Regions from separate parts of the Brevibacillus sp. BD137 genome, predicted to be linked through region 1. Evidence: riboswitches for the same ligand, from Rfam matches in the RefSeq annotation. Region 1 holds a riboswitch; the other holds the start of a gene.
What was found. A riboswitch is a leader RNA that binds a small molecule or an ion and turns the genes downstream of it on or off. The one in region 1 is predicted to bind S-adenosylmethionine.

Region 1 (16,020 bases):
GTCAGCTTCGTCGAGAATGACCAGTAAAAAACGCCGATGGAAGCGCATAACCTGATGCGTGGTCGCAATTGTGATGTCACTCTCTTCCCACTTTTCCGAGCTCGAACCGTGGACGGCAATCACTTTGGCCCATGGAAACACTCGCTGAATCCTCGGAGCCAGCTCCAACACGACGTCTTTTCGCGGTGTCGCAATCAAAACGCGACCACCAGCAGCAAGTGCCTCTGTAACCGAAGGGAATAACAGCTCTGTTTTGCCCGCTCCACAAACTGCCCAAATCAAATATTCCGACAGCCCTAGTCTCGGATTGGCTACAAAGCATCGTGCTCGCTCAGCTGCCCGTGATTGATCAGCCGAATACTTCCCCGCCCACTCCAATCTCGCCACGTTCTGCAAATGTTCTGCGCTACGAAAAAGGGATGAACCAACATCCATTAAAAAATACGGTGTGCAACACTTACTCCTGCCCATCCCTAAGCAAGCTGTGCAATAAGCGCAACCTTGCTCACACGTATGACAGTAAGTAAACTCCACCTTCGCTCCTGCACTTCCGCAGCGTTCACATACCAACTCCAGCCTATTGCGCCGCCATCCTTTTGTGACCGAAAAACGAATGCCTGGTCGCCACTCCGCTTTGTTTGCAAGCACGAATGAATGCAAAATGGCGGACAAATCATGCACCTCCACCCCTCGCTTTTTCAGCAAGGACTCCACTTCATCCCATAGGAGCGCACGACCATCCAAAATCTCGCTTAAAACAGCTTCTTGTGAATTCTCGTGCGATGAGCTCCTACGAAGAAGCTCGCGACCACTCGAATAGCTCAACCGAGCATCCGGCATTTCCCCCGATTCTTTGCCACCTTGATACGGGACTTCCACACTCTCCTCAACTGACTCCCAAGAAAACCACCCGTGCTTTCGGCGGTCCTGTACACTTATTACTTCCCGCGCATATAAGCTACTTGCTTCGCGCACACCACTTACCGCTATCGCCCTCAACTCTTTTACATTTCTATCAGTCAGCACCCGTTTATCTTGATCCATCAAATATCCGTTTACCTTCGCACGCAAGGAAAAAGCCAGCGCAAGCGAAGACGTCTTCCCAATGACATGCAGGACACATCCTTCTCTTTCCTGCCAAAAAGAACGATCTACAGAAAAGCTGGGCGTAACATAAGTCTGCACCTGTGGTATTGATCCGCCGCAAGCTTTGATATACAGCAAATACTCACGCATACGCTCACTCCTCCGCCTTCTTGTTCTTAGTGTGCAAAAAGACAGACTGGTCCAGCAAATAAATTTCGGAACTAGAATCAGGGCCTAGAAAAATAAAAAAGCTGCCGATCTATTGTCGACAGCTCGTAATATTTACGCTCACCAAATTTTTATGCTCCCTCTTTATTCTCCCGCAGATCAATGACGATGGTTCCAGCCACCATCTCCTCCTGTACGTCTCCCAAACAATAGCCGTACGGATAACGTTTCAAGACGGCTGTCATCTGTTTCGTATCATCGTCAGACCCATCATCTATCAAGGTAATTCGGATCGGTCTGCCACTCCAATACGAGCGAAACAGCAGACTCCTCACTACACGTTCCAGCACCTGTTCCGAATTGCGCACCAGCAACCGATAATGCTCATGCGGGAGCTCGCTCGCGGTATCCGTCCGATTGGTCCAGTGCTCCGCGATCATTACCAACAAAGAGGAGCAGCCAAATGCTGCCAAAAGCCATACAATCAGCTCTTCCATCACGGTCATACCTCCTCCTATACCAAGGTATGCCGCACAGCTTGAACAGAGTGCAAATCGGAAGCGCTTCCTACAATTTCACCCAGCCGTTTTTAATGGAGATGACAACAGCTTGTGTCCGGTCTTGAACATTGAGCTTTTGCAAAATGCTGCTGACGTGATTTTTAACCGTCTTTTCACTAATAAACAGGAATTCCCCAATGGCACGATTGCTTTTTCCTTCTGCCATCAGCTGCAATACTTCCCGCTCGCGACGGGTAAGTGATTCGATCACTTTTGGATCGATGGCTTGCGATTCATCTACTGAGAAGCTACGCTCTGCCGTCCCTTCCTGCTCGCTCAGACGACGGAATTCTTCAATCAGCTTTCCCGTCACCTTCGGATGTATGTATGCACCACCACTCGCCACTACACGCACAGCGTCAACGAGGTCTGACGTTCCCATTTCCTTCAGCAAGTAGCCAGACGCTCCAGCTCGGAGTGTACGATACACATATCCCTCATCATCATGAATCGAGAGCATAATCACACGAGTAGAAGGGCTTACCGAAATCACATTTTCTGCAGCAGAAACGCCATTTATGTTCGGCATGTTAATATCCATCAACAAGACATCCGGCTTGTGCTCTTCCGCCAATACTGTGGCTTCTCCTCCGTCCGCACCTTCCCCGACGACCTTGAAATCTTCTTCCATTTCCAATATTCGCTTTACGCCTTCGCGAAATAATTGATGGTCATCCACAATCACAATGCGGAGTTCTTGCTGTCTCTTATCCATGGTTCATCCCCCAGTACTTATTTACGTATCACGTCACAATTTTATCGGTATTTGGAATATAACCTTGGTTCCCTCTCCCGGAGCGGATTGCAGCTCGACACTGCCCTCTAAGAGCTGTACACGCTCACGCATTCCCAAGAGTCCAAAAGAGTTGCCATTCGCCATGCGTTTTTCCAGATCGAATCCGACCCCATCGTCTTTGACGACAAGGCTTAACGAATCTTGTACAAATTCCAGCTTCACTTGTACGGTCGTAGCGCCTGCGTGCTTCTCCACATTGTTCAGACATTCCTGAACCAACCGGAAGATCGCCGCCTTTACCGAACTGCGCAAAGGAGGCTCCACACCGAATACTACCAGATCGATGGAAGACTGAATTCGCTCTTCGCATGTTTGAATATATTTTTGCAAGGTAGGTACTAGCCCTAAGTCATCTAATGCCATCGGACGCAAATCAAAAATAATACGTCGAACATCCGCCAAGCTCAAGCGTACCATTTCCTTCAGCTCGTGGAGTTCCATTTGCGCTTCCAAAATGCGTTCGTTCTTCAGCATGCGTTCTACTATTTCCGAACGCAGCACGACATTCGCCATCGATTGAGCTGGCCCGTCGTGAATCTCGCGCGCGACACGCTTGCGCTCTTCTTCCTGAGCCTGGATTACCTTTAAGCCCATCAACTGATGCTGCTTAGCCGATTCCAGTGCCTCGCCTATCTTGCTTAAGTCACCCGTCAAGTAACCAAGCACGACGCCCATTTGAGAAACCAGCTTTTCTGCTCGGACGATCGTTTCTTCCAAAGTACGTAGTTGACGCTCCAAATCATTTCTTCTGCGCTTCAAATTGTTTTCCCGCTCGCGGTAAATGGACAGTTCTACCTGAATACGGCTCGCCTCTTCATACGCAACCCGAATGTCTTCCTCCGTGTACATATGAAAATTGCGACTGACCAAGACGAGCTTGTTGCGTGATTTGCGATATGCAAGTTCAAGCGCATCGACTTTTTGAATCACTTTGGAAATCTCTTGTCGAAGTTCATGTAATTCAAACTTCAATGAGTTGCCATGCTGTCTGGCGTTTTCAGCTATATCAAATATTTGGGTTTTACTCGTTTCTACGGTTTCAATCGTTCGTTTGATCACCCCGTCCAGCACGCTGATGTCTATCGCTTTGTTCATGATTGCTCTCCTTCAAACTCATTTTTAGCCTTCGTGAACAACTGTTGGAGGTGCTCTTCTTTTACGTCTCGCAGTCCCATGTCATTGCGTGGAATGGCAAATGGATCTGTTCCCTGTTTTACGAATCCACGATTAGATGTAAACACATAGCGGTAGCCAGCTTCACGAGCTGTCTCCAGTACGATTGGACTTGTGTATCCAAACGGCAACGAGATGACTTCGATCTCTTGCTTCATCCAATCGCTTAAGCTGACGCGAGATATACGAAAATCCACAAAGAGGCGGTCCCTGTACTCTTTTTCGTCCTCTAAACGATGCAAGTCCTTCAGAAAGACCGGAGCTGTTTCTGGGCCAAGATCGCCCCACTCATTTCTTTCTTCCTCTTCATGCAGACTGTACGTATGGGACCCGATTGTAACCAGTCCCGATTGAATCATTTCATTAACTTGTTGACGCGTAAGTGGTGGCGTCATATTCTCCCGTTTTCGATCAGCTACATCTCTTAAGCGCCCCGCAATCGCGAAGTTCACTGAAGGGTAGCCGTATGTACGTAAGATCGGAAATGCTTCTTTGTAGTAACTCTCATACCCATCGTCAAACGTAATCAAAACAGCATTCTCAGTCGGTAAGGTACCCGTCTCCATAAATCGCAGGAACTCCTCCAGCGAAATCGGATTCAGGTCATTATCATGCAAAAATTTCATGTGTTGGGCAAATTGATCAGGAGCTATGACATACCGCTGATTCGATTGATCCGTGACATGATGGTACGTCAAAACAACAACCTGATTGTTATACCACTTTTTCGTTTGAACCACTGCTTCTTCTGTTGGTGTGACGTTTGGCTCAGCATTTTTTGTCTCACTTATGCTTATAGACGTATCCACTTGGGGAAAAGGTTGCACTTCTTGTTTATTCTTTTTTTCCAGAAAAGATTCGCCTAAGAACCCAATAGCCACTATAAAAAACAAAAAAGTAAGAAACACGATCAGGAAGAGCCTTCTGTTCGGCAAAAAAACCCCTCCTCTACTTCCTCACTAGGAGATTCGACACAGTCATACAAATTCCTGTGCAACAATTGACCCAATAATTGGATGACTCTGCTCCTAAAAGAAAAAGAGCCCAGTAGCAACACCAGGCTCTTTTTATGTCTTTCGAATATTAGAGTTGAGCAGCCTCTTGCTTCAGAACTTCTGCTTTGTCTGTTTGCTCCCAAGGAACATTCAGGTCATTGCGTCCGAAGTGGCCATATGCAGCTGTTTGTTTGTAGATAGGGCGACGCAGGTCGAGCTGCTTGATGATACCAGCAGGACGCAGGTCGAAGTGTTTGCGAACCAATTTCACCAGAGCTTCTTCGGAAATGGTACCTGTGCCGAATGTATCTACTGCGATGGAAACTGGTTGTGCTACACCAATTGCGTAAGCAACTTGTACTTCGCATTTGTCTGCGAGGCCAGCAGCCACGATGTTTTTCGCTACATAACGAGCCGCGTAAGCACCGGAACGGTCAACTTTCGTCGGATCTTTACCGGAGAACGCACCACCGCCATGACGAGCATAACCGCCGTAAGTATCTACGATGATTTTGCGGCCAGTCAAGCCAGCATCCCCTTGTGGTCCACCAATTACGAAACGGCCAGTTGGGTTGATGAAGTATTTGGTTTCAGCGTCCAACAGTTCAGCTGGAACAACTGGTTTGATTACGTGTTCAACCAGATCTTGCTTGATTTGCTCCAAAGTTGTTTCAGGAGCATGTTGGGTAGAAATAACGATTGTATCGATACGAACTGGTTTGTCGCCATCGTACTCAACGGTTACTTGTGTTTTTCCGTCAGGACGGAGGTAAGCAAGTGTTCCGTTTTTACGTACTTCAGTCAGACGACGAGCCAATTGGTGAGACATGCTGATTGGAAGTGGCATCAGTTCAGGTGTTTCATTGCAAGCAAAACCAAACATCAAACCTTGGTCACCAGCACCAATTGCTTCGATCTCAGCATCAGTCATTTTGCCTTCGCGTGCTTCCAATGCTTGGTCTACACCAAGTGCAATGTCAGCGGACTGCTCGCCAATTGCAGTAATAACACCGCAAGTGTCAGCGTCAAAACCGAATTTCGCACGGTCATAGCCGATTTCACGAATGGTTTCACGAACGAGCTTTTGGATATCCACATAAGTGTTTGTAGTGATTTCACCTGCTACGAGAACCAAACCAGTAGTTACGGAAGTTTCGCAAGCTACGCGAGCGTTTGGATCTTTGGAGAGGATCGCATCCAAGATGGAGTCGGAAATTTGGTCACAAATTTTATCCGGATGTCCTTCAGTTACAGATTCGGATGTAAACAGACGACGACCTTTTTGCAAAGCCATGAGAAAATACCTCCTTTGACCTCATACAAATAGTGTGGTAGCCGAGTTAGGATTTTATCTACGTAAACGCAAATAAAAAACCTTTTCCAATTTTTAGGAGGAAAAGGTTTGAGCGTTTTTTGCTTCCTTCATCCTCTTATCGGCCAGAACAGATGTCCGTTCTGCTGGTTAGCACCGCTCTAGCTCGGTTGCCGGGCTTCATAGGGCCAGTCCCTCCGCCTGCTCTGGATAAGAGTATCCATTACGGATAATAGAATAATTGTTTTTTTCAGAGATGTCAATAGGAAAAATTTTACTTATAATTGATAGGCTTTTGAAAGTACCACCACTACCTCGGCGCGAGTTGCTCTTCCATTCGGTTTAAAGGAAGAACCGTACCCATTAACCCAATTTCTCGATGTCAAAGCCTCGATGGCAGGAGAAGCCCAGTGACTCGTTGGCACATCCCGATAATTCGAGGTACCGTGATTATACATCAACACATTACGTGCCCGGGCGATCATTACCGCCATCTCTGCACGCGATATCGGCTGATCCGGCTTCATTTCATTCTTCGGGTACCCTTTCAAAATTCCCAATTGATAAGCTACACCTAAGTTGTGATACGCCCAGTGCCGCTTTGGCATATCCCGGAAGGTCGCTTTTCCTGTGTAGGTAGTCGCTACCTTAGAACCGGTCGCACGCATCGATTTAAGCAGCATCGTCGCAAACTCTGCACGGGTCACTGCCTGATTCGGCTTGAATGACGCATCATTAAACCCATTTACAATATCGCGAGAGCTAAGTCTGACGATCTCCGAGCGCGCCCAGTGGTCCGAAATATCGCGATAACCCGCTATCAATTTCTGCTGCGTCACCGTGAGTCGGTACGATTCATATTTGAACGAAGTACCACTATTAAGGCGTACATAATATTTTCCTGGCTGCAAACGCAAACCGATAATATCGTTTCCTCGCTTAGACAGCTCCGCTACCTCATTCGTCGAAGCAAGCGCATAGTTCATATTTCGGTCGCTATAGAGCGCGAAACGAAAGCCGCTATCGACAGGAATGTACGGCGCTCGGAACGTGACATACGATTCACTATTCACAGTAAATTGGAACCAGTCGGAATCGGTAGCTGTCGGTATCGTGCCTGACATCACTGTCCCACCGCTTAACGGAGACGCTGTTTGATAGGTGTCATTCGGCTCATTAAAATCTTTTTTTACTGGCGTGTATCCCAGATCCAGCTGATATTCGCCATTCACCGCATTGCGATTGTACTCACTCACACGGATGTAATACTTCCCTGGTGACACTTCTTTTTGGACGCGCTCTGTCGGATTGTCTTTTGTTCCATTATCGTAGGTAGGGTCCCAGACAACCATCTTTTTACCGAGCTCTTGTTTACCAATACTCAGCAATAAATCGACACGCTTGTTATCAGGACTAACAGCGACATCCAAATGCCCGTATTCACGAACATAGTAGGAGAACCAATCCTGATCCCCTTCATCGTGAAAATTGCCTGTTACACTGATTTCGTTGCCTACGAGTGGCCTTGCCGTCTCTTGCGTATCATTCGGTTCGTTACGGTCCGGATTGATGGTAAACTTACTCGTCAGCACGTAGGTAAAAGCGTTGTTGACCCCTCCGTTACGCATTAACCGGATATTCATTTTCCCCGCTTTGACCGGGACAGTTATCGTATCCCCATTTCCGAAGTACTGTGTAATCGGCGCACGATTCTCTGGGTAAAAGGTAGCTGCCATCGCGGAAGAAATACCGGATGTCACTGACGCTGTAAAGCTGACCTTCCCATCGTAAGGGATGTCCATCTTCAGCCAGTCTATCGTATCTTTTGGTCCCAAATTTCCACGTATCTGAGACTCGATCGGGAACGCTTTTGCTGAGTACGTCTGATTATTCGGCTCTAAAAAGTCATAGGATAAGGACGTTCGAACTGCCTTGTCGACATTTAGCAACCCGTAGCCCGTTTTCCGGTCCCACCCCTTTTCCCCTAAATCCGTAGCCGTTTGATAAAGCAATTGTCTTACATCAAATGGACTTAGTTTGGGATGACGAGCTAGTATGAGAGCCGCTGCACCCGCTACTTGTGGTGCGGCTGCTGAAGTACCGCTAAAGGAACCGTATTTCCCCCCTAGCTTGGTCGTATAAACATTGAAACCGGGCGCTACCAGGTTAAGCTCAGGTCCCGTATTGCTTTGATACAGCACTTCATTGTTACTCCTTACAGCCCCTACCGCTACCACCGTGGGATAAGCTGCCGGATAAGCCACTCGGCTACTCTCATTGCCACTCGCTGCAATCAGAACGGCTCCGCTTCTTTCCGCTCGTTGCACAGCATTCGCCAGTTCTTTGGAGTAGGACATGCTGCTGAGAGACATCAGAATGACTTTGGCACCACGATCCAAGGCAGTATTGATACCCTTAGCAAGAGTCTGGACCGTAGTATCACCATTTTTGGCCAAAACTTTAATCGGCAAAATCTTGGCATTCCACAAGACACCAGATACACCAATGCTATTATTCCCGCTAGCAGCCAGTACACCAGTTACTTCTGTTCCATGTCCGTTATCGTCCTGGGCCGATCCCCCGGGATTGACCAGATTCACACCCGGCAAAAGGTTGTCCTTCAAATCAGGATGCCTATAATCCGCACCAGAGTCTAGCACCGCGATGATAATCTGTTCATTACTATTTACGACTGACCAGGCCTGTTGAGCTCTAATCTGACTCAAATGAAGCTGGTTACTTAAATAGTAGTCATTCGATGCTGGTGGTGCTGCAGCATAGATTGTTTGGTTGTTTGCCATCAATAGTGCGACACTTATCGCAGTCGCTACTGACATGTTCACTGATTTTTTCATGTAAAACAGTCCTTCCTTCTCTCCCCTGCAAAATCAGCAGTCTAAAAGGAATTCAGGTATTTATCTTCTCGTCCTAGCATAGCGGATGAAAAGGGAGACATGCAACCCTGATTAGCCAATATTTGGAACGTTAGAAAAGAACAAAACCCTTTTCACCATGGGCAAAAAGGGTTTTCTCCTTACTGTAACAAACCTTTATTGTCTTCCACTTCAGGTGCTACCTGAGCTTTTTCTTTTTTTCTTTGCTGAGCTTTTGGAATAAAAGCAGTCAGTTCCGCCAGATTTACCTCTTCCTTTTTAATGGAGGAGAACGGAATATCAAATGCCCATATACGATGGCTATTTGCTTCTACCTTCATGTTTTCCAGGGTAAAGTGTACACGTGCTACAGTATCGCCATCCTTATCATGAACGATAATCGGCACTTCGGTAAATTCAAGACGTTTTGCCAGACCGTTACGGAAAGCAACGATGACTTTCAAGCCGTTATCTTCACCTGGCTTGATGTCGAGGACTTGCAAATCTACTTTGCCCTCTACAATCGGAGCCTTTTCTGCTGCCTGCTGCATGTATTGCTTGGATTCATCTGCACTCAGACCCAGATTAAAGTTTTGATTCTCTTCGACTTCTTGCTGTTCCGGCTTGATAAAGGCCAGCTTCAATGGAACCTCTTGTTCAGGAATACGATCGAATTCATCCCAGCGGAACATGAATTCCATCGGACGGCTGGACATTTCCATCACTGGACCAGATGTAATCAGATCAAAAGTCTTTCTCGCGACTTCCTCTCCATCCTCCGTCACCAAAGACAACGGAAGCCTTTGCAGCAAAATGCTGCGGTCAGTCGCATTACGAACGTAGGTAAGAACCAAGAAACCATCATTGGTAACCTGTGTAAAGAAAGGAATGATACCTACTTCGTTACGAACAACCGGAGGCATTTCATCATGCGCGTATTGCAAGAGCTCATGCTCCGCTTCGTCCAATTGATCATCCCACGGACCGTTCAGCACCAAAAACAATTCCTTGGATTCCACACGGTTCGCAGATTGCTGCGGATTCTCTAATCCGGATACACCCAAATAAAACTCTCTATGAAGATTCTCATGAATATCTTCGCGTACTTGCTCCAAGCTCTCCTTGGAACCAAACCAATTTTCCAATAACCAACTCATAAGTCAACCTCCTCTTTCCCAACCTCAAAAGTATTGCGCCCTATTCTACCTCAAGCGTCCATCTTTTCAGGTCGGCATCAGGCTTTTTCACTAAATTTGGCGGGAATACAATCATCCATGGACGGCTGTAACCCGGCTTCACATTAATGCTGCTTGCGTCGAGTACACCTGTTGCTACCAGATCACCATTAGCATCAGCAATCGTCAGCTTGATTTCATCTGGACGGTAATCATGGGCCATCCCATTGCGGAAGAGCATCGCTGCTACCAAATGTCCTTCCTTTGTCATTCCGATATCGAATCCAGTAACCTGTACGGTATTAATCGGAATCATTGGCAAAGACTGCGTCAACGCTTCTAAACGATCCTTTTGGCGATCGGTCATGCGGCTTTCCATTTCAGGATCGAGCTCCAGATTACGCGGCCATACATGCGAATTTCTACCAGCCTTCATAACCACTTTCCAGCGGTTAAAGGTGAAGTTTTCATGCAGATAGCTCTCTTCCGGGAACAATACCTCCCACGGACGGCTGGTATGCGGTGGAATTGCGCCCATATCTGACAAATCCACCTTGATCCTTGCAAACGCATTATCATCAAGATAAATCGCTAACCCAACGTTTTTGATCCGAACTGGCTTATTTGTCGAGTTACGGAAGAACATCGCTACCGTCATGCCATTTGGCTGGGGAATCATACTGAATCCCGTTACGCTAATCATGCCTTTACGCATCTCTGGCAATTCTTCTTGCAAAAAGCGAAGCGTATACTTTTTCTCGGAATCCAGCTCGCTCTCCCAAATCGGGCTTAGGGACAATTCCGTACGAATTTTTTCAACTCCACCTACAGACTCTTCCTGTTGCTCGTTGCTTTCCATTTCGACCTCGGTGTTTTTTAATTCAGCGACATCGATAGCAGACTCTTCTTGAATATCTTTTTTCAGATCCTGTTGATCCTTACCTAAAAAATTCTTCATAAAGGAAAACATAGGCTACCTCCTCAAACGTCCGGACACGAACGAAGCTTCTCTTATCATGATAAACTTTTTTGACTAGCCCATGCAAATTTGCTCTCTTGCATTAGGCTCCTTGGGGAACGCTCACTTTCCAACGGGACAAGTCAAGCTCTTCCTTTTGAATGCTCTCAGGTGGGAAAATAAACAGCCACGGCTTGCTCGTATTTGCATTTACAATCAGGCTTCCTAGTTCAAACAGACCTTCTGCCACTTTATCCCCACTTGCGTCATAGAGCGCCAGCGGCAACTTCTCGATGGATAGTGATTGAGTAGAGCCATTGCGAATCAAAAGCATCGCATTCAGGGCACCATTTTCTGTTCGACGAATCTGCACGCTCTGTATATTTACTTCTCCCTCATTTAGAGCAGGGAGTTTCTTCGCTAGTTCAATTAAGGACGTTTTTTGCTCATCAGTCAGCGCCTTAATCCAGGATTCTTCCAGTTCCAGCTGCTGTGGAAGAACCATTTTCTTCTCCGCCATTTCAAAAGCGATCTTCCAATTCATCAAGAGAACATCTACCTGTAAAAAGTGTTCTCTAGCAAATACAAACACCCATGGCCTTGCAGAGCGCGGCGGAATTTCGCCGAGTTCGCTCAAATCAAAGGATTGACGTGTAAACAGCTCCTGATCACCAAACAGTACCACCAGTGTCATTTCATCCATACGAATCGGTTTGTCCGTGCTATTCCGGACAAATGCCGTCACTTCGATCCCGTCATCATGTGGGACGAGCGTAGTTCCGGCCAAAGAAATATTCCCTGGCTGTAACGGCTCCAGCTCCAGAGCCATGAAAGAGAGCGAATATTTTTCTTGCTCACTAAGCTGGCTCTCCCAAGATTCATGCAGAGAGAGTGTTGTTGTGACGCCAGTTGATTCAACCTGTTCTTGTTGTTCTTCCTGATGTGACTGTTCGGTATCAGCAGCGGAAAGGATCGATTCCTCCTGAACCTGCTCACGCACCTCATTCGTTGTCGGTTTATTCCCCATTAAATTCTTCAAGAAGGTTAACATATCGCCGCTCCCAACTTTTCTCTACATCTATATATAGTAACATTCGTCATCCACTATAGCATAGTGACATCCTTTTGCAACATAGAAAACTTGGCATTCCAAGCTGAAAACAAACGGTTTTTGCAACCTTTTCACAGTGCAATTCGTATTGTTAGTTATGTTAGGATACCCGTACGTAGCATGCGATGTCAAGGAATGGAAGGATGGATGGTGGGATAAAAAAGGAGAGCATGGTTTGTACCCCCTCATCCTTAGAGGACCGTTTCTTAGGAAGTCTATACCGCTCAGACAACTTTCATCGTTCATCAGGTCTCCTTCGCATATTAATGAAGAAAAAATTTTTCAGGCTATCGAAACGGCGAAATCCATGTATAACTTTTCCATAATGAGTTAAAGTTTACAACGTTGTTTATTATTGATAAAATGTAAGAGTCTAAACAAATAACTTGGGGAATTGCTTTTTGACCAACTGTCTTGTGCAGTTGGTTCTCTTTTTGTATTCAATATCTAACATTTTTGTATAGGCATTTTTTCCTGGATCAAAATAAAGAGCTTATCGTGTCTCTACGATAAGCTTCTGATTCTATGGTATTGGACATCTCATTGATAGGTTTGTCCTTTTTTCTACAATGCTAGGTAACATAGACACTATGAAAACGTTGATAGGACGAGAGATTGCCACAATGTTGTATCATCCAAATGTATAACAATTTGGTTTTTTTGTGGTTACCAATTAATCTTGTTTCTATTTTTTAAAACATGCTCCATTATAAAAAAGTCAATTTCCGAATCTATATCTAGTGACCTTTCTTTAGGCATTATATATGCGACAGTTTCATCGGATAGGAAGGATTGGTGGGACTTTAACCATCTACATTCAGCTACGTAGATAGCTCCATTTATTACATATGCGTTGGGAGCATCCTGACGCCTTGTAATCGTTTGTTCAGTTCGTAAAACTGGTTTCATACGACTGTTCCCATCTAGAAAATACATCCAATATGGAGTTTTATCCGATAAAGTCATTGCCACACACGATTTAGCATTAGATTGCAAGCACTTTTCAATACTTCCATCAATATCAGACACGTTTCGGAATGGAGAAGTCGGTTGAAGTAAAACAACATAGTCATAGGAATCAAATATTTCTAATACATGGAGAACTGGATCAATACCAGGTGTATGATCGTGTGCTAATTCTTTCGGACGCATAAACGGTACTTCACAACCGTAGGCTCTACCAACTGAGGCAATTTCATCATCTTCTGTAGAAAGAATCAACCTATCAATATAGACCGACTTTTGAGCTACTTCTACAGTCCATGCTATCAACGGCTTACCGCATACCTCTCGGATATTCTTGCGCGGCACCCCTTTGGACCCTCCTCGAGCTGGTATAATTGCGAGAACAGTCTTTCCATTAATCACCCGAATACCTCCGCGAATTCAACATTCGCCCGCTCAAAATCAGAAATTCTCCCAATGTCCAACCAATATTCCCGAATTGGGAAGGCAATGGTTTCTTCTTGCTGTTTCATTAATTTTTCAAAAAGACTAGGCATATCAAAAAAGTTATTTTCAGGTATCAATTCTATTACAGTAGGGTCCAGAACATATATACCGGCATTAACAAAGTAACGTTGAAGTGGTTTTTCCTCTATTCCAAGCAAACGATGTTTATCCAGATTAACCACTCCATAAGGAATCTGGTAATCATACTCTCGAACACACATTGTCCCCTTTGCTTGGTGAGTAATGTGAAAGTCCAGCATTTGTTCGAAATTTACTTTAGTGAGAAGATCGCCATTCATAACAAAAATAGGCTGTGCTGGTTTTTCGGGAAGAAGGCTAAGAGCCCCCGCAGTTCCTAGGCTTTGGTCTTCGTGTAAATAGCGAATTTCCACATTCCAACGTGATCCGTCTCCAAAGTAATCCTTTATCATCTCTGCTTTGTAATTAATCGAAATGAAAAAGCGATGAAACCCTTGATCGATAAAATTAAGCAAAATCGTTTCAAGCAATGGCTTATTACCAACCTCTAATAACGGTTTAGGACAGTCATAAGTGAGTGGGTGTAACCTTGTACCCAATCCCCCAGCCATTAATACCACCCAGTTATCTTTTAACTCGGGACGTAACAGATCGTTGAGCATTTCCACATGAATTACTCGCCCCTCCTCATCAACCACAGGAATTTGATATAGTTGACGTACTTTCATTAGGGCCAATATATTTTCTCGAGAATCATATGGAGATGCAACAGTCGGATAGGAGTTCATCACTAATGAAACCTTGTCATTAAGTAATCTCCCCTTTAACAACCCTCTACGAATATCACCATCCGTCACTGTCCCCAGTAATCGCCCATTCCCATCAACAACCAATGCTAATTGCTTTGCACCAGCATCAATAATTTCAATTACTTTTAAGATCGGGGCATCAGGGCTTACCATAATACTTCTCCATTTATCCATCGCGAGTTGCCACCTCTATTTTAACTTACTTCACCTCAACGCTTTTCGCCAATGATGATCCATTCCTTTACTTCTTTGGCCACATTCATATATTTACGTGTTAAGAGTTGTATCTCTTGGACGCAAAATCCTTTAACCATTTGCTCAATTTCTTCAAATCCAGTAAATCTACTATACCCTTTGCTGTGCAATGGGCCTTCTTCTACAATATATGCATTGTGACCGACTACTTCCCCAGTTTCATCTCCCCAACTACCTTTTGCAAAAGTCCGACTAAATAACTTTCCTCCTCGTTTGGTTACCCGAGCCAGTTCATTATAAATCGCTACAGAACTCTCAAAAGAGTTACAATAAATAGCTTCACAATCAATCACAGCATCAAAGTAATCATTAGAAAAAGGTAAATTGGCTATATCTCCGACTACTAGTTTTGCATGTCTATCTAATACTTCTTCTCTCAAACGATTTGAAGCCCTTAAAACAGCAGTTTCCGAACCATCAATTCCATAGACTGAAAAACCCTCGCGTGCCATAAACCATAGGTTAGCACCAGGCCCACATCCTACTTCCAAAATTTTCACTTGACTTCGAGATGGTACATGGTAAAAGTTTTTGGAAATAAAGCGAATCAAATCCTCACTGGGATATTTTCCCCATTCCTGTTTCTTAAAAACTTCTTCCCATACCGGATCCCATGTCATTTTTGATTCCCCTATCGATAGAATAGTATTCTGTCAGAAATAGAGCCGTTTTTACTCTTCCAAAAAGTCTTTAATTCTTCATAACAATCTGGTTTGTGTATCATTTTCCCAATTCTAAAAGACGCTCGTTCTTTCGAAAAACCAGATTTAAAGAATAATAAGGGGTTATTTTCAAGGCTATTGGTCCCACCACCAAGATGTAACTTGCGACACTGTAAATTTTTACCCAATTCTGCAGCCTCATGGAGAATCATGGTAGATGCTGCAAGTTGTCTTCCAACATCATTGGAGGCAGATAGATGGTATTCCATTATATTCTTATCGGAAAAGAAAATTGAGGCAGCTACTACCTCTCCATCCAAGACACAGAGAGCATAATGGGCCTGGTCCCACTCATACCAAGCATCATAGTACTCGTTTGAAAAAAAGTAGAATGGATTGGCCTGCAATGATTTCATTAAGCCTTCATACAGTTCCGGAAACCATTGGAAGAAAACTTCAGGCTCACACCATTCTACCTTTAAACCATGTTTCGTAGCCTTTCGAAGCATATTCCTAACACGGGATTGGTAACCTATAAATAAGTCTTCATTCGTAAGATCTACCCAAACTGTTTCTCGATCAAAAACTTTCTCTCCATTATGGTACCGCCAATTCTGTAAGATTGGATGAAATCTGACAAACTCAGCAAGAATGTT
Region 2 (16,020 bases), on a different contig from region 1:
GTGGCAATCACCAACCCCGATAATGCATCTTCTGCCAATCTTCTAAAGAAAATCGGTCTGCAAGAAAAAGGGATGATCACCCTTCCAAATGCTACGGAAGCGGTCAGGTTTTTTGAAATTGAGTTCTAACTGCGCCTCCTGAGCCAAACTACTACATTTGCCTCCTCAGGAGGGACAAAAAGGGCCTCAACCGTGATCGGGAGGCCCTGTCATTCCATTTTTAATTAAGAATGTACGGATTTCAAACCAAGTGAACTGTCGTGGAACTTGATATTCGAGTACTTATCCATCGCGACACGCAGCTGGTACTCGCTCTCAAACAGCATAACCGGACGGCCATAACGGTCGGAAACGGTTCGGTTCTTCACAGCATCGAGGTCTGCTTTCTCCCCTTCGAGCCAGCGAGCGATTTGATACGGCATACGAGTCAGCATGATGTCTACCCCGTACTCGGCTTTCAAACGGTATTCCAGTACCTCGAACTGCAGCACACCTACGACACCAAGAATCAGCTCTTCCATCGGATGGGTACGGAATAACTGCACCGTCCCTTCCTCCGTCAACTGCATGATCCCTTTTTGGAATTGCTTGTGCTTCATCGCGTCCTTCACCATCACCTTGGAGAAAAACTCCGGCGAGAAGTGCGGCATTTCTTCGTACTCAAACGATTTTCCGACGCAAAGTGTATCGCCGATCTGGAAAATGCCCGGGTCGAAAAGACCGATGACATCTCCCGCGAACGATTCATCGACTATTTCGCGGTCCTGTGCCATAAACTGTACCGGCTGCGCCAATTTGATGTCTTTGCCAAGACGGACGTGCTTGACTGCCATCCCCCGCTCAAACTTGCCGGAGCAAATACGCAAGAAAGCGATCCGATCTCGGTGAGCTGGGTTCATATTGGCTTGGATTTTAAAGATGAAGCCGGAAAACGCATTCGTATACGGATCAATCAAGCCTTCTGTACTCTTCTTCGCAGAAGGTGCTGGCGCCATTTGCAGGAAGTTATCTAGGAATGTTTGTACACCGAAGTTATTGATGGCACTTCCGAAGAAAACAGGCGTCAGTTGCCCTTTGTTGATCAGTTCCGGATCGTACTCATCTCCCGCAACATCCAGCAGCGAGATTTCGTCCTGCAATTGCTGCCACAGTTCTTGACCGACACGATCACCGATCAATGGATCTTCTGCTCCCTCTACAGGGAAAAAGGAAATCTCTTCGTGCTGTGTATTGCTTTGGTATAGCTCGACACGGGACTTCATACGGTCAAATACGCCGCTGAAATAGCTTCCCATCCCAATCGGCCAGTTCATCGGATAAGAACGAATACCCAATACGCGCTCAATTTCTTCCAAGAGCTCGAATGGATCTTTACCGTGGCGGTCCAGCTTGTTCACGAACGTAAAAATCGGAATACCCCGCATCCGACAGACCTTGAACAGCTTGATCGTCTGTGCCTCTACCCCTTTTGCTACGTCGATAATCATCACAGCAGCGTCAGCAGCCGTCAGCGTACGGTACGTATCTTCACTGAAGTCTTGGTGACCAGGTGTATCCAAAATGTTGATGTGGTGTCCGTTGTATTCGAAATCCATCGCACTGGACGTAACGGAGATTCCACGCTTTTTCTCGATCTCCATCCAGTCGGAGGTGGCATGCTTGGAATTTTTGCGCCCTTTAACCACCCCTGCTTCACGGATGGCTCCGCCGTAGTAGAGCAGCTTTTCCGTCATTGTCGTTTTACCCGCATCCGGGTGGGAGATGATGGCGAAGGTACGGCGTTTTGCTATCTCATTTTCCCATTGGGGATTGGATTGACTCATCTTCATTCTCCTGTCATCGCAAATAAGTAACACATTCGTTTCCTCTACGATTATACCGACAAATGCTTGCCGCATCCACCTAGTAATTTTTCGTTAAACCGATATAATATTCAGTAGTAAAATTTTTTTGACTGTATGACTTACATATCCATTACCAGAACATGAAAAATTTATGGGAGGAACCCTATGTCAACGACTGTAGAAACACGTGCGGCAGAATTCCGTGACTATGTGAAGAAAATAACCAGCTACACGCAAGCACTGAACGTTCTTTATTGGGACAAGGCTACACAAGCGCCTCGCAATGGAATGGATGCCCGCTCCGAAATCATCGGGACTTTGGCTGGCGAGCAATTCAAGCTGGCGACGTCTAAAGAAATGGAAGCGCTTTTGGCAGAGCTGAGTGAGCCATCTGTCCTCGAAACATTGGATGAAATTACCCGTCACAGTGTGCTGGAATGCAAAAAGGAATTTGACCGTAACAAGAAAATTCCTGCTGACAGACATCAGGAGTATGTTGTACTGACAGCCAAGGCAGAAACGGTATGGGAAGAAGCTCGTGCCAACAACGACTTTTCCATGTTCCAGCCATACCTGGAGAAAATCGTGAACTTCCAGCTCGAGTTCATCGAATATTGGGGGAATGACGGCAAAAACAAGTACAACACCCTCTTGGACATGTACGAGCCTGGCATGACTGTCGATCAGCTCGATCCGATCTTCGCCACCTTGCGTGAGAAAACCGTCAAGCTGGTAAAAGCGATCGCAGATTCTCCGAACAAGCCAGACACCTCCTTCTTGACGAAAAACTTCCCAGTGGCAGACCAGGAAGCATTCAGTCGTTATATCCTCGAGAAAATCGGATACGACTTCAAGTCTGGCCGCATGGATCGCAGTGCGCATCCGTTCTGCACCACCTTCAACCCTGGAGATGTCCGCATTACGACGCGCTACGCTGAAAATGATTTCAATTCTGCGCTCTTCAGTTGTATTCACGAGGCTGGCCACGCGATGTACGAGCAGAACATCAATCCAGACCTGCTATTCACGCCTCTGTGCGATGGTACCTCCATGGGGATTCACGAATCTCAATCCCGCTACTGGGAAAACATGGTCGGACGCAGTCTGCCATTCTGGAATCACTTTTTCGCAGACTTGCAAAAAGCGTTCCCTACCCAGTTCGAAGGCGTATCTGTAGAAGACCTGCATCGTGCAGTTAACGCTGTTACTCCTTCCTTTATCCGGACAGAGGCAGATGAGTTGACGTACAACCTGCATGTCATGATCCGCTACGAAATCGAGAAGGGCTTGATCAACCAAACCATTCAAGTGGCTGATCTGCCAAAAATCTGGAACGAAAAAATGAAAGAATACTTGGGTGTTGAGCCACCGACAGATGCATTGGGTGTGCTTCAGGATGTACACTGGTCAGGCGGAATGATCGGTTACTTCCCGACTTACTCGCTGGGTAATGTGTATGCGGCACAATTCGTCCACGTTATGGAGAATGAGATTAACGGTTACGAAGACCTGATCGCAAAAGGCGATTTCGCGCCGATCCGTGAATGGCTCAAGGAAAAAATCCATCAGTACGGTAAAATGAAGAGCCCTCGTGAACTCGTTCAAGCGATTACAGGCGAAGGTACAAATGCAACTTACTTGATGAATTACTTGGAGAAAAAATACACAGACGTATACAAGCTGTAAGCAGTTCCACCCTTACTATCCAATGTTCTCCCTACCCAGGGAGGACATTTTCCTTTATATAGTTACCTTTCGTAACCTACGTACATAAAAGTGCATCCTTCCCTCCGGGGATAAATGCTAGTACACTGCACAATATACATGAGATTCCTATTGTCTTGAAAAAGGAGTGTTTTTCGTTTGGCTATCGAACTAAAAGGTAAAACCGCATTCATTACGGGTGCAGGTAAAGGTATTGGCCGCGCAATTGCAATCGCCCTGGCAAAGGAAGGCGTGCATCTCGGTCTCTTGGCTCGCTCTGAAGAAAATCTGAAGCAAGTCGCGAAGGAAGTAGAAGCATATGGCGTCAAGGTAGCAATTGCGACCGCAGACGTATCCAATTACGAAGCTGTCACAACAGCTGTTGCTTCTATCAAAAATGAACTGGGTCAGATTGATATTCTGATCAATAATGCGGGCGTTGCCAAATTCGGCAAGTTCATGGACCTGGAAACAAGCGAATGGGAGCAAATCATCCAAGTTAACCTGATGGGTGTTTATTACGTGACTCGCGCGGTGCTTCCAGGCATGATGGAGCAAAACGCCGGTGACATTATCAACATTTCTTCCACGGCAGGACAAAAAGGTGCTCCTCTTACCAGTGCATACAGCGCATCCAAGTTCGGCGTTCTTGGTCTGACAGAGTCTTTGGCTCTTGAGGTACGCAAACACAACATTCGAGTCACGGCGCTGACGCCGAGTACGGTAGCTACCGATTTGGCTTTGGACTTGGGTCTGACAGACGGAAATCCTGAGAAGACGATGCAGCCTGAGGATATTGCTGAGTTCGTGGTTAGCCAGCTGAAGCTGAACAAACGCATTTTTGTGAAATCTGCTGGACTGTGGTCCACCAATCCATAGAAATGACATGGCAAAAAAGCGAAAAGAGTCCGCTCGTACAGGCGGATTTCTTTTCGCTTTTTTGCGAAGTCCTGTGAAATCGCTTCATTTTTGTTCACTTTCTATCCACCATTTCTTCACGCCTTATTCACACCTGCCCAACCAAAACTGCCCTCAACTGGAGTATGATGAACATGTAAAACATTTCCACAAAGTGGAGGGTATCCTTATGATACAAATGCTGTCGAATTGGTTGTGGGGGAATGAAGAACAAGAAGTCGTTCCATTCGAGACGAAAAGATACGTCCGGAATGAAATGGAGCAATTCACGTTCAATGAGCCACAGCAAGTGCTGCCGTATCCGCTTCCCCAGTTATAAGATCCAATACTTGAGCCTATATAGCTTGAAGCTGCCGAGTCCGGCAGCTTTTTTTGCTTCTTTCTGAAAGCGCTCACTGATGTGCTACAATGTGGTAAACAGGAGGGGTTCGCTTTGGTCGAGTTCACAGAAAAATGGTTGCCCACGTACATTCGCCGTGATTTGGCGGTTTTATTTTGCGGTATCAATCCAGGACGTATATCGGCTACAACGGGTTTCCACTACGCCAATCCAGCCAACCTGTTTTGGCGCGGATTGTACGAAGGCGGCCTGACACCTCACAAGCTCTTGCCAGAGGAAACCGCCACCCTCTTAGACTACAACTATGGCATTACCGATCTAGTCTCACGTCCTACCCGCTCCGCAACAGACCTACGCAACGAGGATTACGCCGCAGGTGCAGAGCTGTTCGTCCAAATGATCCAGACTTACCGGCCTCGTGTCATTTGTTTTAACGGTATTACTGCTTTTCGTCACGCGACTGGCCAAAAGAAAGAGGCAATTTCACTGGGACTGCAACTAATCAGGTACTTTGGCACAGAAGATTGGTCTGGCAGCTATGTGTTTGTCGTCCCGTCTACCAGTGGGGCTAACGCATCTTTTACACGTGAGGAACGCATCGCCAAGTTTACAGAGCTGAGTCATTTTTTACGCAAGATGAATTGGCACCCTCTACCCTCGCCTGCTAAGTAGGGCCTTTCGTGTCAACCACATCTCTTCTTCCGTACAATACTTGTAGCTCTATACGCAGGGAGGGGCATCAGCAGTGGACGACCTCATCAAAAAAATCCAGAACAAATACGACATGACTGTTTTGCAACACAAAACCATTCGAGATACACCCAAGTCACTCGTCATTTACTTGGAAACAACCAATGGCAAATTCATCGGAAAAGCTTTCCCTCTGCAAAAGGAACGTTTACATTTCATCCTGAATGCAGAAGCGCATTTGCGTAAAAACGGCGTACACATCCCCGACATTCAACGCACCAAAAATAATAAGCGCTACATCACTCATAAAGAAAAGCTTTTCGTTCTCCACCAACGGCTCTCCTGGCCAAATATTGCGTATACTTCCCCTTTTCGAATGGAACGCATCGGCACGGTTTTAGGCAAAATTCATGTGAGATCGCTCGGTTTTTCCTCCAAGTACGGCAAACTTTACAATGGAGCAGAGAAATGGTCTGTGGAGTACAAAGCAGATTTAGCTGCCCTTGAAAAGTGGGAGCTTCAACACACCGGGAAAAATGATCGAAAATACGCTACTGTCGCGGAATACCTCCCTTTTTTTAAACAAGCAGGGGTGACAGCCAAGGAACATTTACTATCCTCTCCATACTTCTCGACATGGAAAAGGGAGTCATTGACCAAGCACTTCCTCTGTCACGGAGATTTTAACAATGGGAATCTGCTCGTCAGTAATCAAAGAATTGCGATCATTGACTGGGAGGACGTTCGCTACGATTTCCCGTCCAAAGACATTGCGCGTGTTCTCTCGCTTGCTATGCGAAAAAATGACCAGTGGAACGAGGAATTGTTCTCTCATTTATTGCGTGGCTATCTCCAAGAAAATCCTCTATCGATTAGGCAACTGCATTTACTCTTTGTCGATCTCGCTTTCCCGCATATCATTGAACGTTTTTTACGCAAAAAGCAGTATGATCAGATGAACCTTGCTGAGATTCAACAGTTTTGCAATCGAGAAGCTCTCAAAACAGCGTTTATGCTAGACGAAATGAAGGCCCATGTATATTAGACGCAAGGCCATAGCCTGTCTATACACATAGGCCTTCCCTATTTAACTGGCGCAAACCGTTACGTCTGAGCCATCCTCACCAAAGAGCTTTGTTGGCGGGTATATTGAATGAGCTCTGCTGCCATCTCGTAATAATTAAAAGGTGTAATCAAATAGATGCCATTGAAGTAACGAACGGCCGTATCGACCAATTCCTTCGCGATTGCGATTCCTTCCTGTCTGGCGGCTTCTCCCTGTACCTTTTTCATCCGTTCCAGAGCTTCTGTCGATAGCTTGATTCCCGGCACTTCATTATGCAGGAACTCCGCATTGCGCGAGCTGGTCAGCGGCATGATCCCGATAAAGACAGGAATGCCGATATGCTTCGTAGCCTCGTATACATTCCGAATCGACTCCGCATCGTACACAGGCTGCGTCATAATGTAATCCGCGCCTGCCTCGACCTTCTTTTCCAAGCGGGCAACGGCAGCATCCATATTTCGGACATTCGGATTAAAGGCAGCGCCCACGATAAACTGGGCTTTTTGCTTTAACGGACGTCCTGAGAACGAAACACCTTCGTTCAACTGCTTCACCATGCGAATCAGATCAAACGAGGTCACATCAAATACCGAGCTGGCCCCTGGCAAGTCACCAAAGCGTGATGGATCGCCAGTAATCACCAATATTTGGTCAATCCCCAAGGCGTTGAGGCCCATTAAGTGCGATTGCTGTCCAATCAGATTGCGATCCCGGCAAGCAAGGTGCAAGAGCGGATCGATTCCATGTCTGCTCTTCATGAGGGCCCCGAGAGCCATGTTGCTCATGCGTACTGTCGCCAACGAGTTATCCGCCAACGTAATCGCGTCTGCTCCTGCTTTGTGCAGCTCACAGCATCCGTGGAGAAATTGGTCTGCATCCAGATCACGTGGCGGATCAAACTCGACAATGATTGTCGTTGCTGCTTTTACACGCTCGACAATGCTTGGTTTCTCCCTCTCCCTCGTGTTCTGCACAGAAATCGTAGGACGATCTCCAGCAACGATGGTCGGGTTCACACGCGCTTGCGGCTCAAGAGACTCAAGTGCATCCGCAATCGCCTTCACATGTGCAGGTGTGGTTCCGCAGCATCCACCAATCAACCGAACTCCCTGCTCACGCAAGCGAAGCGCACTTTGTCCAAAGTATTCAGGTGATGATTTAAACGCGTATTCTCCATCAGTCATCCCCAGACGCCCCGCATTCGGGAATACGGATAAGAGTGCATCTTCTGGAATCACTGTATTTTCAAACGAGCGCAAGAGTTCAGCGGGACCAAGTCGACAGTTTAGTCCGACCACGTCAGCGCCCGCTGCTTTCAGCTCGGAAAAGGCATCTGTCAAAGCGTAACCATCACGTGTGCGCCCTACTTCCAAAGTGGCTAACTGCGCGATTACAGGGACATCTGTGAGCGGGCGGATTACCTCGATCGCCAGAAGCAGCTCCTCCAAGTCCAAGAACGTCTCCAGAATCAGTCCGTCTACCCCCGCATGTAACAGGGCAATGGCCTGTTCCTCATACTGGTCACGGTATTCATCCAAAACCTTTTTCTTCACCCGTCCAGCCAAAATCGATCCAATGCTCCCAGCTACATAAGCATCATCCTGTGCGGCTTCCCTAGCAATGGCGACTGCGAGCCGGTTAATCCTGGCTACCTTATGCTCCAGACCGTAACGGCTCAATGCATCTCGATTGGCAGAATACGTATTTGTCTCTAGGAAACGCGCACCGGCCTGGTAATAAGACGTATGAACTTCATGCACCAAACGAGGGTTGGACAAACACAGCTCCTCAAAGCTGACGCCAACCGGGACGCCCAGCCCGTGCAGCTGGGTCGCCATTGCACCATCTCCTACTAGGAGATGGTCTTTCAAGTAGGCTCGTAAATCTTTCTTTCTCGTCGTCAACTCAATCCCTTCTCTCCCATTTTCATTTATTTTTAAACTTCAAAAATAGATGGACCTGCGTTGAAATAACGCGCTTCTGGGTGAGCAAATACCATCGCCGATACGGAAGCCTCTGGCTCCATCATGAAGCCCTCTGTCAGCTGAACGCCGATATCCTCTGGACGCAATAAACGGAATAACTGCGCCTGATCTTCCAGGTTCGGACACGCAGGGTAACCGAAGGAGACTCGAATGCCTTGATATCTAGCTCCGAAGCGTTCTAGCATCGTCATCTCAACCGGGTCCGGTATGCCCCACACGTCGCGCATGACGTGGTGAATTCGCTCAGCAAATGCCTCTGCAAGCTCCAATGCCAAGGCTTGGAGGACATGAGAGCGCAAGTAGTCACCACGCTCTTTGAGCTCTGTTGATTTTTCGCGAATCCCGCCCCCAGCCGTTACGGTCAGGAATCCGACATAATCCATTTCCTTGCTCTCCACCGGTCGCAAGAAGTCGGACAGGCAGAGATGAGGTTCTTCCAGCTGACGCGGGAACGAAAAGCGCTCCAGCAGCTTGCTGTGGTCTTTTGGATCATAGACCAAAATATCGTTGCCATCTGACTGAGCCGGAAAGAACTGATACACACCGTGTGTCGTAATGGTTCCTTTTTGCTTCGCTTCCTTTAAGAGCTCTTCCACAATGCCATACAGTTCCAGTACCTTCTCGTCGCCTTCCTCTATCAATCTATCTACATTTCCGCGAACACCGAGGTGTTTTCCGAGGAGCATCCGCAGGTTCAAATACGGCTGCAAATGGCTAAGCGGATATTGTCGCAAAACATGTCGTTCACAATCGGGCGGCAGATGGATCGGAACGGTTCTGCTGATGGCTGAGCGAGTTGGCAATGGTGCTTTTTTCTCCTCAACAACAGGCTGAGCGGTTGCAACTGCTTCCAGCAGATGCTGCTGTTCTTCTACCAAGCGATCACGTTCTTCCGGATTTTGTAGACGATTTACGAGGTCCAGACCATCCATGGCATCTTTTGCGTATAAAACAATTCCACGGTATTCCGGTGCGATCCGATTCGATGTGAACTTGCGCGTTAACGCCGCACCGCCAACCATCATCGGGATATCAATGCCTGCATCACGCAGGTCTTGGGCTGTAATGACCATTTGCTGCGCGGATTTTACCAAGAGTCCAGACAGACCGATGGCATCCGGCTTTTCTTCTCTGCATGCAGCAATCAGTTGCTCTGGTGGTACCTTGATTCCTAGGTTCACGACATTGTAGCCGTTGTTTGACAAAATAATTTCCACGAGGTTTTTCCCGATGTCGTGTACATCGCCCTTGACTGTCGCTAACAAGATTTTCCCCTTGGCAGCAGCATCGCTTTTTTCCATGAATGGCTCTAAAAACGATACGGATGCCTTCATGACTTCCGCGCTCTGCAATACTTCTGCCACGATCAGCTGGTTGCCGTTGAACAGGCGACCGACCTCCTCCATCCCCGTCATCAACGGACCGTTGATGATCTCGAGCGGTGCGTATTTATCCAGAGCCAGCTTCAGGTCTTCCACCAGACCATCCTTGGAGCCTTCGACTACATAACGGGCCAGGCGTTCTTCGAGCGTTAACGAGGAGACTTCCACACTGACTTCCTTTTTCTTTTGGCGATAAAATTCTGTGAAAGCCGCCAATGTTTCATCATTTGTCTCGAATAGAAGGGCTTCTGCCAGCTTTCTCTCGTCTTCTGGTATCGAAGCGTAGCGCTCCAGCTTTTCCGTATTGACGATGGCGTAATCAAGCCCTGCCAGAGTGGTATGGTACAAGAAGACCGCATTCAGCACTTCCCGCCCCGCAGGAGGCAAGCCGAAGGAAACGTTACTGACACCCAGGATCGTCTTGCAAGCAGGCATTGCTTGTTTGATCAAACGAATGCCTTCTACGGTTTCCTTTGCAGAGCCGATGTATTGTTCATCCCCTGTCCCTACTGGAAAGACGAGTGGATCGAAAATAATATCCTGTGGCTTTATTCCGTACTGGTTGACAAGAATGTCGTACGAGCGTTGCGCGACCTCCAGCTTCTTTTCGCGAGTGATCGCCATACCCGCTTCCTCAATCGTTCCAACGACAACGGAGGCACCGAACTTGTGAATAAGTGGGACGACTTCCTCGAATCGCTCCAACCCGTCTTCCAAGTTGATCGAGTTGAGAATCGCCTTTCCTTGCGAATAGCGAAGTCCCAGCTCCATGACCTTTGCATCTGTCGAGTCGATCATGAGGGGCGCTTTTACTTTTTTCACGATGAACTGTAGGAATTTTTCCATATCTTCATATTCATCACGGTCGGGGTCAGCCAAGCATATATCGATGACGTGTGCGCCGCGTTTCACTTGGGCCCGGGCAATATCAGATGCTTCTTCATAGTGACCGGCTGCAATCATTTCACGGAATTTTTTGGAACCGATGACATTGGTTCTCTCTCCTACTAGCAAGGGACGATTGTCATCTTCGACGTAAACGACCTCGATCCCGGAGACCGCGCTCAGCGGTTCTACAGCTGTACTCCGTGGCTTGCAGTCTTTCAAGGTCTCTGCCATCGCTTGAATATGGTCAGGCGTTGTTCCACAGCAGCCGCCAGCGACGTTTATCCAGCCCTGTTCAGCGAATGCTCGCATTTTCGAAGCAAGTCCCTGTGGCGTTTCATGGTAATGACCGTTCTCGTCTGGCAAGCCTGCGTTCGGATAACAGCTGACCGCACATTGGGCAATTCCTGATAGTGTGCGCAGATGATCGCGCATGAACTCGGGTCCTGTCGCACAGTTCAGACCGATTGAGACAGGCTTTATGTGCTCCAAGGAGATGTAAAACGCCTCGATGTTTTGGCCCGCAAGCGTCGTGCCCATCGGCTCAATCGTACCTGACAGCATCACCGGAAGCTCTTGTCCAAGCTCTTCAAAAGCTTTGCGAATCCCAATTCCGCCAGCCTTGACGTTCAACGTATCTTGCGAGGTTTCCAGAAGAAGAACATCGGAGCCGCCGAGAATCAGGCCTTTTGCCTGACGATAATACGCCTCGACCAGCTCTTCGAAAGTGACACCACCTGTCAACGAAAGGGTTTTGGTCGTAGGTCCCATAGCGCCTGCTACAAAACGCGGCCACTCCTCCGTGGAATAGGCATCCACCGCTTCTCTGGCCAAGCGCGCTGCCGCTATATTGATCTCAAGGTCTTTCTCTGCCACATCGTACTCAGCCAAAACAATAGAAGCAGCACCAAACGTATTTGTCTCGACAATGTCTGCGCCCGCCTCTAAATATTTCTCGTGAATGGAACGGATCACATCTGGTCTGGTCAGATTCAAGAGTTCATTACAGCCATCATAGGCTTCACCGCCAAAATCATCAGCAGTCAGGTTCGCCTGTTGAAGCATGGTGCCCATTGCACCGTCCAGAATCAGAATTTTCCGGGAAAGCTGTTCGCGAAAAGTTGGTTTCATTGACGTGCCCCTTTTCTACCTTGCATCGGCTTATTCTCCGTAATTGGGTAAACAAAAAAATCCTCTTCTTTGAAAGAAGAGGATTTGTCAGCAGATACGAATACGCCTGAGACATCCTCTTATCTTTCAAAGCACGTAGCTTTGCTGGAATTGGCACCGGATTTTTACCGGTTGCCGAGGCTTCATCAGGCCAGTCCCTCTGCCTCTCTGGATAAGAGTCGTACACTTGTCATTTAGTTAGTTTGCGAAATGTCTTGAATGTTTGCAAGTATCTTAACACCCCCTTTGTCTCCCCGTCAATTGTGAATTGTCTATTTTTTACGGAGCCTCTCCTCTTACGCGCCCAATTTTGCCTAAGCTGGGCATCCGCCCAGTCCAATATCGGCATTCGTGTATAGACTGGAGTATAACGGAAAGGAGGGGAAACAAAGATGAGTACATCTTTCTGCGGTAACGGATTCTTCGGTGACTGCTTCGCAATCGTGCTCGTGCTGTTTATCCTGTTGGTTATTATCGGGTGCTCGTGTGACGACTGTTAGATACGTGTAAAAAAGGCTATCCCAAAAGCCATCAGGAATGGCTGCGGGATAGCCTTTTTTTCGTTTTAGTCGGCGATAAATTTGCCTGTCACGGCATCAAGTGTCATAAATTTAATCGCCAGCTCTTCGTCACTCCACGGCACATACGCCAGCTTTGGTTGAGCTAATTTTTGCCCATCCACATCTTTCATCAAATAGACCAGCTTTAGAGGCATGACGCGTAAATACTCTTCAACAGCCTTGTCTTTCGAAACGATCCTGTCGGATGCTGGAAGCTCCACCAACTCGTTTGTCATTCTGAAGTTATGAAACTTTGTCACTTTGCCAGAAGACGGATCGACTGTTACCGAATAAGCCGCTTTTTGCTCGCGATCCTGTACAGGAATGCCATCCTTGCTCATAAAATATCTGAATTCCCATTCGCCCGATGACACAGGATTCGCTTCGGCTGGCTGTATGACTTGTGCTAATTGCACCTCTTTTACGCCTGGATCGACGTATTTATACAGAAAGGCGAGTGCAGCCTCTTCCGCTTGCTCGCGTTTGACTGTCACCGCTGTGTCAGAACGCAGTGATCCCAGCCCGACGACACTGCCTGTTTCTGCGATGACTTCTACGCCGATATACTTGTCATTTTTATCATTCCAGACGTATTCCTTGCGCCCCTCTCGGATACTCTCGCTCTCTCTATAGGTCGATTCATCTACCTGTATGCCAAATTCCGCTTGCAGCAGTGCTTTTGCCTCATCCTTGGAGCGAACCTTGACGTATTCCTTTGGAGATTCGATCGGATGTACTTCTGTCGTATTCAACTGATCATAGGCAAGCCCATTATCTCCCGTTCCATACACAATCTTGCCATTGGTCGCGTCGATATGCCACTCCGTACCATCTTCACGTCCTCTTTGCATGAAGGAAACAGCTGGCGTGTATTCCAGAATAGGTTGCCACTTCTTCCCTTGCTTTGATTCTGGCCGTATTCTCGGATTCTGCACGTATCGAAGCTTCATATGCTCACTTAGCTCTTTGATGGCTACCTCTTCTGACACAGCACTCGATACATCCGGGTACTGCGACGGCTCGAATGTTTCGGGCTCCTTGCTGAAATATCGGACGTGACCAGAGTCCGTTGTTGTTATGCTAATTTCATCAGACAACACTGGCAGTCCGTTATAATATCGCAGGTACACTCCTGGATCGTTGGCATCCACTAACCGATAGTTTTCACTATCCGCCCCGAGTAGTTTGTTCAGGAACTGTCGCTCTTGCTGCAAGGCTTTTGCTCCCTCTGCCTCTTTCCCGCTCGCTGCTTCCTTTTCATCCCTATACAAAAGCCTGTACGATTCCAGTGCTTGACCATTTCCATAGATCACAAGAGAAACCTTATGCCCCTCGTTGTTCGTTTTCCCCAAGATGAATGACATGCCATCGTGTTTCTTTTCTTTATCCAAAAGAAGAAGGGACGGGTTCAAATCAGGCATGGCATCTGTAAGCTTGGTGAAAAAGGCTTGTTCATTCTTGTTCAATCGCCCGAAAAACACGACTTGCTCCTGTTGGTCAATTCCAACTGACAATACGTCGAACGGAACGGGCTGGCCGTTTTCGATCCGTTGATAATTCACGCTCATCCATGGGCCTTTTACCCTATACTCATCGGTATAGATCTGAGTCTCGACGAGCTGATAGGACTTACTTTCCTCCCCCCAAAAAGCTTGAAGAAATGCGCTTGCTGCTTTCTCCGCAGTCTTGGCTGATGGCAATTTCTCTTCCTTCTGTTCTCCTCGCTCACCATCAATTGTAAAGCTCTCAATTTGTCCTGTCTGTATATCATAGACAACATTGGCACGCGCAGTATCCCCTTCTAGTAAAGTTAGTGCACTGAATCCATAGCTTGTACGATCCACTCTTATTGTCATCTTGCTCAAGGCGGGGATCGCCTTTTTCAATGGTAAAATTGCCTCTTCCGGCGGCACCTTTACACTGTTCGGATTTGTCTCTTTATTGTTTGTTTTCGTAGCAGTTGTAGCAATCGCATTCGTTACATTTTTACCACTTGGCATCTGTGGAAACCAGCCTTGCTGATGAATTCCCACAGCAGTAACCGCCAAGCAAGCTGCCAGCGAACCAGCCACGAAAATTCTGTTTCGATTCTTGTGTTTATTTTTTGCAATCGCACCTCTGATCCGTAATTCCATCTCTTTTGTAAACCTCACTTCCTCCACTGATTCCTCACTTGCGCTCCGTACTGCTTCACGCATTTCCTTATCTAGGTCCATTCCAATCCCTCCTTTTCACACAATGCCTTAAAATGTTTTCGGGCCCGTGACAATTGGGTTCGTACGGCATCTTCTGAAATATCCAGCACTTGCGCCATCTCTCTTATCGACAAATCTTCATAGTAATGTAGTACCATGACTTTTCGGTACAGCGGCGAGAGCTTCATCACCTGCTCCGCTACCTGTATCTTGCTCATTTGTCCGATGACGGCCGATTCAACATTTGCCATGTCAGCCTTTTCGGGGGGTGCTTCCTCTTTGGAGAGGTAGGTAGAAAAAATCTGGCGAAAGGACCACGAACGCAAATATTTGCGGGACTCGTTGATCGCGATTCGGTAAAGCCACGTTTTCACGCTACTCTGATGGCGGAACTGATCCAGACCCCGATACGCCTTCAGGAACACTTCCTGGGTAATGTCTTCCGCGATTCCCCGATCCTTGACGATCAGATAGGCGAGCTGCACGATGTTGTCTCCGTAGTCGCTCATGAGTCTCGTCAGCTTCTCCTCGTTGGTCAATTGCAGCGTCCAGTCCGCTTCGCTACTTTTGGCACTTGCATTCACGTACTGTTCACCTCCTTGTTACCTTTTGATATGTATTTGATCCAGCTGGCTTATTTTTGTGACAAGATTATCCAACTATTTTATCTATAATCCTTTTCCTTTCTTCCACTGCTACACTCCGTTGCGTTGCTTTCATTGTCAGCGCACATTGCTTTTGCTATCATGAGGCTTATTGTAGAGCGAAAGGAACGAGATGACATGGATGACATGCAAGCACGTGAAAAAGACAAATTTCTCTCCTGTTTGGAGACCATAAAAGAGCTATCCAAATCCGAATTTGAAACCTATTCCATCGTTAAGAATACCGAAACGGGAGAACATTATCTCCACTATTTTTTGTCCCACATTAACTTGTCCGAGGGAGGCAGAAGAGACGATTACGATCACTTCCTGCCGATTGAATCCGACGATATTTTAGCGATTATGTTTGGCGAACAGCCTTACCAGTTTCCGGAGAACTGGCGCTCCGCTTATTTGCGCAGTGGAAATGACAATCGATTGATCCCGTTCGATCCATCGGAAAATTACGATCTGGACGATGCGGCAGCTGCCGAGCTGGCCATGCTCGAAAAGCTGGAACAGTACAAAGAGCAAATGATGAACGCAGATAACCTCAGCCCGGAAGAAAGGGAAGAGCTGACCAAGCAATATTTCGCGGAATTAGATAAGATTTTAAAAAAACCTTGATCGAGGCACC

Region 2: another riboswitch for S-adenosylmethionine. It lies ahead of metH (methionine synthase); the one in region 1 lies ahead of metK (methionine adenosyltransferase).

The regions. Positions count from the first base shown of each region.
Region 1 is NZ_JAOTNO010000003.1:67,832-83,851, forward strand. It holds gene ODZ53_RS07040 (ATP-dependent helicase ComFA) at 1-1,236, opposite strand, end outside; gene ODZ53_RS07045 (glycosyltransferase family A protein) at 1,386-1,760, opposite strand; gene ODZ53_RS07050 (response regulator) at 1,822-2,529, opposite strand; gene ODZ53_RS07055 (sensor histidine kinase) at 2,563-3,705, opposite strand; gene ODZ53_RS07060 (polysaccharide deacetylase family protein) at 3,702-4,718, opposite strand; gene metK (methionine adenosyltransferase) at 4,867-6,072, opposite strand; SAM riboswitch class I at 6,206-6,307, opposite strand; gene ODZ53_RS07070 (S8 family peptidase) at 6,369-8,945, opposite strand; gene ODZ53_RS07075 (SLAP domain-containing protein) at 9,125-10,120, opposite strand; gene ODZ53_RS07080 (SLAP domain-containing protein) at 10,161-11,108, opposite strand; gene ODZ53_RS07085 (accessory Sec system S-layer assembly protein) at 11,200-12,147, opposite strand; gene ODZ53_RS07090 (acylneuraminate cytidylyltransferase family protein) at 12,874-13,575, opposite strand; gene ODZ53_RS07095 (nucleotidyltransferase family protein) at 13,572-14,621, opposite strand; gene ODZ53_RS07100 (class I SAM-dependent methyltransferase) at 14,657-15,322, opposite strand; gene ODZ53_RS07105 (GNAT family N-acetyltransferase) at 15,334-16,020, opposite strand, start outside.
Region 2 is NZ_JAOTNO010000005.1:134,104-150,123, reverse strand. It holds gene ODZ53_RS13300 (GNAT family N-acetyltransferase) at 1-129, shown strand, start outside; gene ODZ53_RS13295 (peptide chain release factor 3) at 225-1,823, opposite strand; gene ODZ53_RS13290 (carboxypeptidase M32) at 2,010-3,530, shown strand; gene ODZ53_RS13285 (3-ketoacyl-ACP reductase) at 3,708-4,427, shown strand; gene ODZ53_RS13280 (hypothetical protein) at 4,636-4,785, shown strand; gene ODZ53_RS13275 (mismatch-specific DNA-glycosylase) at 4,900-5,478, shown strand; gene ODZ53_RS13270 (phosphotransferase) at 5,552-6,541, shown strand; gene ODZ53_RS13265 (bifunctional homocysteine S-methyltransferase/methylenetetrahydrofolate reductase) at 6,601-8,466, opposite strand; gene metH (methionine synthase) at 8,499-11,945, opposite strand; SAM riboswitch class I at 12,062-12,163, opposite strand; gene ODZ53_RS13255 (YjcZ family sporulation protein) at 12,377-12,484, shown strand; gene ODZ53_RS13250 (YcdB/YcdC domain-containing protein) at 12,550-14,760, opposite strand; gene ODZ53_RS13245 (sigma-70 family RNA polymerase sigma factor) at 14,751-15,323, opposite strand; gene ODZ53_RS13240 (hypothetical protein) at 15,522-16,010, shown strand.